DNA from 2 places in the Kitasatospora sp. NPDC048286 genome. Region 2 is predicted to be linked to the other one. Evidence: riboswitches for the same ligand, from Rfam matches in the RefSeq annotation. Region 2 holds a riboswitch; the other holds the start of a gene.
The links. A riboswitch is a leader RNA that binds a small molecule or an ion and turns the genes downstream of it on or off. The one in region 2 is predicted to bind glycine.
Positions count from the first base shown of each region.

Region 1: linked by a shared signal. The riboswitch ahead of gcvT (glycine cleavage system aminomethyltransferase GcvT) and the one ahead of gcvP (aminomethyl-transferring glycine dehydrogenase) in region 2 are both predicted to bind glycine.

Region 1 covers NZ_JBICZE010000005.1:51,922-56,328, forward strand. Annotated here, with positions in the region: gene ACGF13_RS12875 (enhanced serine sensitivity protein SseB C-terminal domain-containing protein) at 1-563, opposite strand, end outside; gene ACGF13_RS12880 (enhanced serine sensitivity protein SseB C-terminal domain-containing protein) at 681-1,484, opposite strand; glycine riboswitch at 1,893-1,994, shown strand; gene gcvT (glycine cleavage system aminomethyltransferase GcvT) at 2,224-3,345, shown strand; gene gcvH (glycine cleavage system protein GcvH) at 3,446-3,820, shown strand; gene glyA (serine hydroxymethyltransferase) at 3,899-4,407, shown strand, end outside.
Region 2 covers NZ_JBICZE010000003.1:12,841-17,247, reverse strand. Annotated here, with positions in the region: gene gcvP (aminomethyl-transferring glycine dehydrogenase) at 1-1,526, opposite strand, end outside; glycine riboswitch at 1,764-1,867, opposite strand; gene ACGF13_RS07945 (PRC and DUF2382 domain-containing protein) at 2,095-3,231, shown strand; gene ACGF13_RS07940 (MFS transporter) at 3,391-4,407, shown strand, end outside.

The DNA.
Region 1 (4,407 bases), on a different contig from region 2:
TGCACCCAGGCCCGGCGCAGCGCCCGCACCGGGCGCACCTCGACGGCCTGCCGCTCCAGCAGCGCGAAGAACGGCTGGGCGTTCAGCTGCGGCTCGCTCAGCTTCAACGGCCCCGCCGGCAGCCGGTCCAGGCCCGCGGCGATCCGCCGGAGGTCCGCCCAGGGCACCCCGACGCCGCCGCCGGGCGCGTGCGGGTTGAGCCACAGGCCCCAGCGGGTGCGGTACAGCGAGGCCGCGATCTCCCGGCCCGAGACCACCTCGTGGGCCCGCGCCCAGCCGGAGGCGGTCAGCTGCTCGGACGAGGTGACGGCCGGCGCGTAGCCGTGGCCGCTGATCTCCATGTTCCCGTACTGGGCGTCCGGGCTGCCCGGCGTGCCGTGCCACAGCAGCATCCAGACCTGACCGTCCGCCAGCGCGTGCAGCAGCCGCTCGTACGCGTCGTAGCGCTCCGGCGCGACGTCGCGCAGGGCGCGCTCCAACGCGCCGGGATCAGCTCCCGGGCGCCCGGCCGGTGCCTGGCCCCAGGGCCCCGGCACACCGCCCGCTCCCGTTCCCGCACTCATGCGCCCACCTCGCCGCGCCTCTTTCCCTCAACCCGCCGACCCGTCGGCCGTCTGCACGCACCCTATGGCGCGGCACCGGCCACCGCCACGGCGACGTGCCTTTGATACGGACCCCGCTCAGACCCGCGCGTAGAACGGCTGTACCCGGGTGAGCAGCCACTCGACCACCGGGTCGTCGGCGAGGTCGAGCAGTACGAGGTGGACGCCGCCGGGCAGCGGCGCGGTTCCCAGGGCTCGCCCGAGTGCCTCGTTCACCGCGGCCGGATCGGCCGGTGCCGCCGCGTCCAGCTGGACGCCCACGAACATCACGGTCGGCTCGCCCTCGATGCTGGCCAGCGCCCTGCGGGCGGTCAGCACCCCGGGCAGCGCCGACAGTTCGCTCCGGCAGACGGCCAGGAAGTGCTCCGGGTCCTCGCCCGGCACCGGCTCGCGCAGCGCCACCCGCCCGCCGGTCGGCTCCGACGCGTCGCCGGCGCCCTCCCAGCGGTCCACGCGCGGACCGCGGCGCAGCTCGGCGACCCCCTGCGGCGGCACCGGTATGCCCACCGCCGCCTCCGGGTTCACCGCGATGCCCAGGCCCAGCGGCAGCCCGCGGGCGAACTCCCACACCGGCGCGATCGCGAAGGCCATCCCCGGCGCCTGCTGGAGGAACACCTCCTGCGAGGAGAACACCGGCACGTACGGGTCGCCACCCAGCTCGATGGTCGGCAGGTCCAGCGACTGCCCCTGCGGGTCGGCCCCGGCCGGCAGCGGCACCCACACCTGGCTGCGCGCCAGCACCTCGATCACCCGCGGCGTCGCGCCCGGGTCCCCCAGGGCCGCGGTCAGCACCTGCTCCAGCTCGTTGGCCGGCCAGGAGCCGCCCGCCGGCGCCTCCTCCGGTCCGCCCCACCCCTGCTGCTGCTCCACCGGGTACCCCATGCGCCGCCGATTCCGCCCTCTGCCGGTCGGCCGCCCACTGCTGCGCCGACGCGCAGCAGTCTAGGGCCCGTCTTCGAACGCCCGTCGTCCGCCCGAAGGGCGGGCGGGGCGGCGTTGGGGTGCGTGCATCGCAAGGCGGAGGAGGGAGCCACTGCGGAGCATTGGTGACCGACGACAACGCGGCGAGGTGCGTGCCCCGGCGTCGCCCCGCAGGCGGGCGTTCGAAGACGGGCCCTGCGGCCCCGGGGCCTTCCTCTTTAGGGCTCGTGTTCGGGTGCCGTCCGGGGCCCGTGTCCGGATACCGCGCGGTGTGACCGGGTCCCCCCTCCCCTCGTCGCCCGGGACGTGCCATGATGTGCCCGTCCGACGGCATGCGCCGCGGGCCCCTACAACTCCACACCGGCCGCTCGAACCCGCGCGGGAGAGCCCGGAGTGCCGCTCAGGCACAGCCGGCGCCGAAGGAGCAAGTCCTCCCCGGAATCTCTCAGGCACCCCTACCGCACGGGTTAGGCACATCTGGAAAGCGGCGCACGGCCATGTCGTGTGCCCACCCACGGTGCAAGCCGTCATGCTGTCCCCCAAGCTGGAAACGGCTGCGGGCGGCGGGCGGTGAAGCTCTCAGGTTCGACGACAGATGGGGAGACCCACGCCGCCGCATGCCCGCGCGCAGGGTCGGCCCCCGAGCGGGTCCGATCCGGTGCGTGCACCCCTGAGTGCCCCGACCGAGGAGTTCCTGGCCATGTCGTCCCTCCGCCTGACCGCGCTCGACGCGCTGCACCGCGCCCTCGGCGCGACCATGACCGACTTCGCCGGCTGGGACATGCCGCTGCGCTACGGCAGCGAGCGCGAGGAGCACCTCGCCGTCCGCACCAAGGCCGGCCTGTTCGACCTCTCGCACATGGGCGAGATCACCGTCACCGGCCCGCAGGCCGGCGAGATGCTGGACCACGCGCTGGTCGGCTTCGTCTCCGCGCTCGGCGTGCTGCGCGCCCGCTACACCATGATCTGCGCCGAGGACGGCGGCATCCTGGACGACCTGATCGTCTACCGCCTGCGCGAGGACGCCTTCCTGGTCGTCGCCAACGCCTCGAACGCCCAGCTGGTCCTCGACGAGCTGATCGCCCGCGCCAAGGGCTTCGACGCCGTCGTCACCGACGACCGCGACACCTACGCGCTGATCGCCGTCCAGGGCCCGGAGGCCACCGGCATCCTGGCGAAGACCACCGACGCCGACCTGCCCGGCCTGAAGTACTACGCGATCCTCCCGGCCCAGGTGGCCGGCCGCGACGTGCTGCTCGCCCGCACCGGCTACACCGGCGAGGACGGCTTCGAGATCTTCTGCCACCCGGTCGACGCCGAGCCCGTCTGGCAGGCGCTGACCGCCGCCGGCGAGGGCCACGGCCTGATCCCGTGCGGCCTGTCCTGCCGCGACACGCTGCGCCTGGAGGCCGGCATGCCGCTGTACGGGCACGAGCTGTCCACCGACCTGACCCCGTTCGACGCCGGCCTGGGCCGGGTCGTCCGCTTCGACAAGACCACCAACGAGGGCGCCTTCGTCGGCCGCAAGGCGCTGGAGCAGGCCGCCGCCGCGGCCGAGACCAACCCGCCGAAGAAGCTGGTCGGCCTGGTCTCCGAGGGCAAGCGGGTGCCGCGCGCCGAGTACACCGTGGTCTCCACCGAGGGCGAGCCGATCGGCCGGATCACCTCCGGCGCGCCGTCCCCGACGCTCGGCCAGCCGATCGCGATGGCCTACGTCGACGCCGCCCACGCGGAGCCCGGCACCACCGTCGCGGTGGACGTCCGCGGCAAGCACGAGCCCGTCCAGGTCGTGGCGCTGCCGTTCTACAAGCGCGCCCGCTGAGTCTTCGTCCCGCCCCCGTTTTTCCCATACACGCACGTCGCAGCCGTCCGCGCGGCGGCCCGCTTCGTCGTGCCCGCTTCCCATCCTGGAGAATGACGCCATGAGCAACCCCCAGCACCTGCAGTACACCAAGGAGCACGAGTGGCTGACGGCCGCCGAGGACGGTGTCTCCACGGTCGGCATCACCGAGCACGCCGCCACCGCGCTCGGTGACATCGTCTACGTGCAGCTGCCCGCGGTCGGCGACACCGTGACCGCCGGTGAGACCTGCGGCGAGCTGGAGTCCACCAAGTCGGTCAGCGACCTGTTCTCCCCGGCCACCGGCGAGGTCACCGAGATCAACCAGGACGTCATCGACGACCCGGCCTCCGTGAACGCGGACCCGTTCGGGAACGCCTGGCTGTTCAAGGTGCGCGTCGAGGCCACCGACACGCTGCTCAGCGCGGACGAGTACACCGCCTTCATCGGCGGCTGACCAGCCCGTGACCGGGCGGGCCGCTCGCCGGCCCGCCCCCACCGTCCCTCCGCTCTCCTCCACCGGGAAGACCACACCATGACGGTTCTCAACCAGTCCCTGCACGCCCTCGACCCGGAGATCGCCGCCGCGGTCGACGCCGAGCTGCACCGCCAGCAGACCACCCTGGAGATGATCGCCTCCGAGAACTTCGCCCCGGTGGCGGTCATGGAGGCGCAGGGTTCGGTCCTCACCAACAAGTACGCGGAGGGCTACCCCGGCCGCCGCTACTACGGCGGGTGCGAGCACGTCGACGTGGTCGAGCAGATCGCGATCGACCGCATCAAGGCCCTGTTCGGCGCCGAGCACGCCAACGTCCAGCCGCACTCGGGCGCGCAGGCCAACGCCGCCGCGATGTTCGCGCTGATCCAGCCGGGCGACACCATCCTGGGCCTGAGCCTGGCCCACGGTGGCCACCTGACCCACGGCATGAAGATCAACTTCTCCGGCAAGCTCTACAACGTGGCCGCGTACCACGTGGACGAGAAGACCGGCCAGGTCGACATGGCCGAGGTCGAGCGCCTCGCCAAGGAGCACCAGCCGAAGCT
Region 2 (4,407 bases):
TCCAGCGCGTAGTCCCGGTCCGACAGGCGGCGCAGGTAGCGCAGCATGGCGGTCTCCGAGCGGTGGCTGTGGAAGACCGGGTGGGTCAGGTACTCGTCCTCGCGCAGCAGCGCGGCGGGCAGCGTCTCGGCGGCCTCGGCGACCTCGCCGGCGGGAACGCCGAACGCGGCCCAGACGCCGGCCAGGTGCTCGCGGGTGGTGGTCTCGTCGGTGGAGACGGAGATCCGGTCCTCGCCGTCCTGGTACACGTTGATGCCGTTGGCGCGGGCGGCGGCGGCGATCTCGGCGGCGCGGCCCGGGACGACGGCGGTGACGGTGTCGAAGAACTCGCCGTGCAGCAGCTCGACGCCGCCGGCCCGCAGGCCCTCGGCGAGGGCGGCGGCGTAGCGGTGGGTGCGGCGGGCGATGTCGGCCAGGCCGTCCGGGCCGTGGTAGACGGCGTACATCGAGGCCATCACGGCGAGCAGCACCTGGGCGGTGCAGATGTTGCTGGTGGCCTTCTCGCGGCGGATGTGCTGCTCGCGGGTCTGCAGCGCCAGGCGGTAGGCGCGGTTGCCGTCGGCGTCGACGGAGACGCCGACCAGGCGGCCGGGCAGCGAGCGGGCGTACTCGGTACGCACCGACAGGTAGCCGGCGTGCGGGCCGCCGAAGCCCATCGGCACACCGAAGCGCTGCGTGGTGCCGCAGGCGATGTCGGCGCCCAGCGCGCCCGGGGACTTGAGCAGGGTCAGCGCCAGCAGGTCGGCGGCGACGGCGACGATCGCGCCCAGGCCGTGCGCCTGCTCGATCACCGGGGCGAGGTCGCGGACCACACCGGTGGCACCCGGGTACTGGATCAGCACGCCGAAGACGCCGCGCTCGGCGATCTCGGCCGGGATGCCCTCGGACAGGTCGGCGACGACGACCTCGACACCGGTCGGCACGGCGCGGGTGTTGATCACCGCGAGGGTCTGCGGCAGGGTCTCGGCGTCGACCAGGAAGACACCGCCCTTGACCTTGGTGACACGGCGGGCGAGCGCCATCGCCTCGGCGGCCGCGGTGCCCTCGTCCAGCAGCGAGGCGCCGGAGGTCGACAGGCCGGTCAGGTCGGAGACCAGGGTCTGGAAGTTGAGCAGCGCCTCCAGGCGGCCCTGCGAGATCTCCGGCTGGTACGGGGTGTAGGCGGTGTACCAGGCCGGGTTCTCCATGACGTTGCGCAGGATCACCGGCGGGGTGAAGGTGCCGTAGTAGCCCAGGCCGATCATCGGCTGGAGCACCTGGTTGCGGTCGGCCAGCTCGCGCAGCTCGGCGAGGACCTGGGCCTCGGTCCGGCCCGCGGGCAGGTCCAGGGCGGTGATGGAACGGATCGCCTCGGGCACCGCGGTGGCGGCGAGCTCGTCCAGCGAGCCGTAGCCGACGGACGCCAGCATCTTCTCCTGCGCGGCGGCGTCGGGGCCGATGTGGCGGTTCTCGAAGGGACTGGCCAGCTCAAGCTCGGTGAGGGTCGAGGCGCCGGTGGGGCGTCCCGCGTTCGGCTGGGCGTTCATGGTGGTCGAGGCCTCCTGGTCACGGACCGGCGGGGGTACGCACGCCGGCCGGCCTCGCCGCTGCGGGCGGCGGACAAACCTGGGCGGGCGGACCCGACAGGCCTCCCCCTCTGTCATCGGGACCTGAGAGCTTCACCCGCACGGGGCGCTGTGGGCGCTCCGCCGGCTTGCACCGTCGGTGAGGGTGGTGATCGCCGGCTTCCGTGCCGACGCTCCTGCCCTGCTTTCCAGAGTGACCTACCCCACACGGTACGGATGCCTGAGAGATTCCGGGGAGGAGTTGCTCCTTCGGCGCCCCGACCAGCGGTTTTCGTTGTCGGAGACTCTCCCGAGCGGGCTCTGCGGTCGCCGCCCAGGGTACCAGCGGGAGGCCTCCCGATCACGGGTGCGTCGGGTCACTCGAGGTCTACGCGCGTCCCCCGGACGGCCGATCGCACGACCCCGTCCGGCGCACCCCGCTCGCGCCCGTCCGATTCATGGCATTTGGTGTGAAGTGGCGGACGGGACGGGTGCTCCGGCCGCCCTGCTGCGGGAGTTCCGCAGGCCCAGCGCACGCGGGAGGAAAGAAGTGCAGACCGACATCGACCCCCGGGACCTCATCGGTCACAAGGCCGTCGACCGCAACGGAGACAAGATCGGCACGGTCGACGAGGTCTACCTGGACGACGCCACCGGCCGGCCCGAGTGGGCCGCGGTCCGGACCGGCATCTTCGGCCGGGACGCCTTCGTCCCGCTGACCACCAGCGAGTTCGCGGGCGACGAACTGCGGGTGCCGTACGACAAGTCGCTGGTGAAGGAGTCACCGGACTTCGGCGTCGGCCAGCACCTGTCCCCCGCCCAGGAGCTCCAGCTCTACCGCTACTACGGGCTCGACACCCCGATGGACAGCCGTCCACACGGGAACGGGAGCCGGGCCAAGCAGCCCGACCTCGACTTCGGCACCACGGCGGCCGCTGCCGCCACCACCACGACCGCCGCGGCCCCGGCCAAGCCACTCACCTTCCACAGCCCCGAGCGATCCCCCGAGCACGCCCCGGCGAGGCCCCCCGCTGCCGCCGCCACGCCCGTCACCCCCGACAGCGCCAGGACCGCCCCGGAGGCCGACACCCGGACCCCCGGCACCCCCGCGGCCGCCACCCCGCCGACGGCGGCGCCCGCCCCCGCCGCACCCGCCATGGAACCGAAGCAGTCGCAGCCCGCCCCCATGCCCACCCCGGCGGCGGCCACCACGACCGCCACCGCGCACTCGGGCACCCCCACGGCCGCCCCGAGCAGCCCGGTCGAGATCACCTGCCGCGAGGAGCGGCTGGAGGTCACCACCGAGTGGCACGTCCTCGGCACCGCGAAGCTGCGCAAGTACGTGACGACCGAACAGGTCGAGCGCCGCGTTCCGGTGGTCCGCGAGCGCGTCCGGGTCGAGCGGACGCCGATCAGCGAGGCCGAGCGCGCCACGCTCACCGACAAGGAGATCGCCGAGACCGTCCAGGAGGTCACTCTCCGTGAGGAACGTGCGGTGGCCCGCAAGTACCTCGCGCCCGTCGAGCGGATCCGCCTGGTCGTCGAGCGGTACACGACCGAGGAGGTGATCCGGGAGGAACTCCGTCGCGAGCACGTCGAGGTCCACGACACCACGAACCCCCACACCCCACCGTCCGCCTTCACTCCCGACACCCCCCGCCCGGCCCCAGCACGCCCGCTCGCCTGACCGCCCCCACCAGCAAGGGCCCTGGACACCGTCCGGGGCCCTTGTCGCGTACCCGACCCTTCGACTTTGCCAAAGCTTAACCACTCGATATTTGACACTCTGAAGTATCTCCCTGCATGGTTACTTCAGTTCATTCACTATGTACGGGAGGAAGCAACCGTGAGTGAGGCACCACAGCCCACCACCGCGGCCGAGAAGCAGAGCAGCGCCCGGGTCCTGCCGGCCCTCATCCTGGCGATGCTGTCGTTCAGCGTGGTGCAGACCGCGGTCGTCCCGATCCTGCCCTCGCTGGCCAAGGAACTGAGCGTCTCCGCCTCCAGCATCACCTGGCTGATGACCGCCAACCTGCTCTCCGCAGCCGTGCTGACTCCCCTCCTGGGCCGTTTCGGCGACCTCCGGGGCCGTAAGCCGATGCTGCTGATCTCGCTGGCCGGCCTGGTCGCCGGTTCGGCGCTGGCGGTCAGCACCCACTCCTTCACCTGGCTGGTCGTCGCCCGCGTCCTCCAGGGCGCCGGCGGCGGTGTCCTGCCGCTCGCGATCAGCATCGTCCGTGACGAGCTGCCCAAGCAGAAGGTGACCGGCGGCGTCGCCGCCATCAGCGCCTCGATGGGCGTCGGCTCCGGCCTCGGCCTGGTCGCCACCGGTCTCCTGCTGGAGCACTGGGACTACAAGTCGATCTTCTGGATGGGCCTGGTCTTCGGCCTGATCGCCATCGCCCTGGTCGCCTTCCGCGTGCCGACCGACCCGGTCACCGACAAGGAGGGCGGCGCCGACCCGCTGGGCGCCCTCACCCTGGCCGGCTGGCTCTCCGCGCTGCTGGTCGCGGTCAGCCAGGGCAACCACTGGGGCTGGACCTCCAACAAGACGCTCGGCCTCTTCGCCGTCGCCGCCGTGGTCGCCCTGGTCTGGGGGATCATCGAGACCAAGGTCGCGCACCCCCTGGTGGACATGAAGATGATGGCCCGTCCGGCCGTCGCCTTCACCAACGTGGCCGGCCTGCTCATCGGCTTCGGCATGTACGGCTCCTTCATGGTCATCAGCAACTTCGCCCAGACCCCGGAGAAGCTGACCCACTACGGCTTCACCGCCACCGTGCTGCACGCCGGCATCATGCTGCTGCCGTCCGCGATCGGCTCGATGGTCGCCGCCCCGGTCGGCGCCCTGCTGATCGCCCGT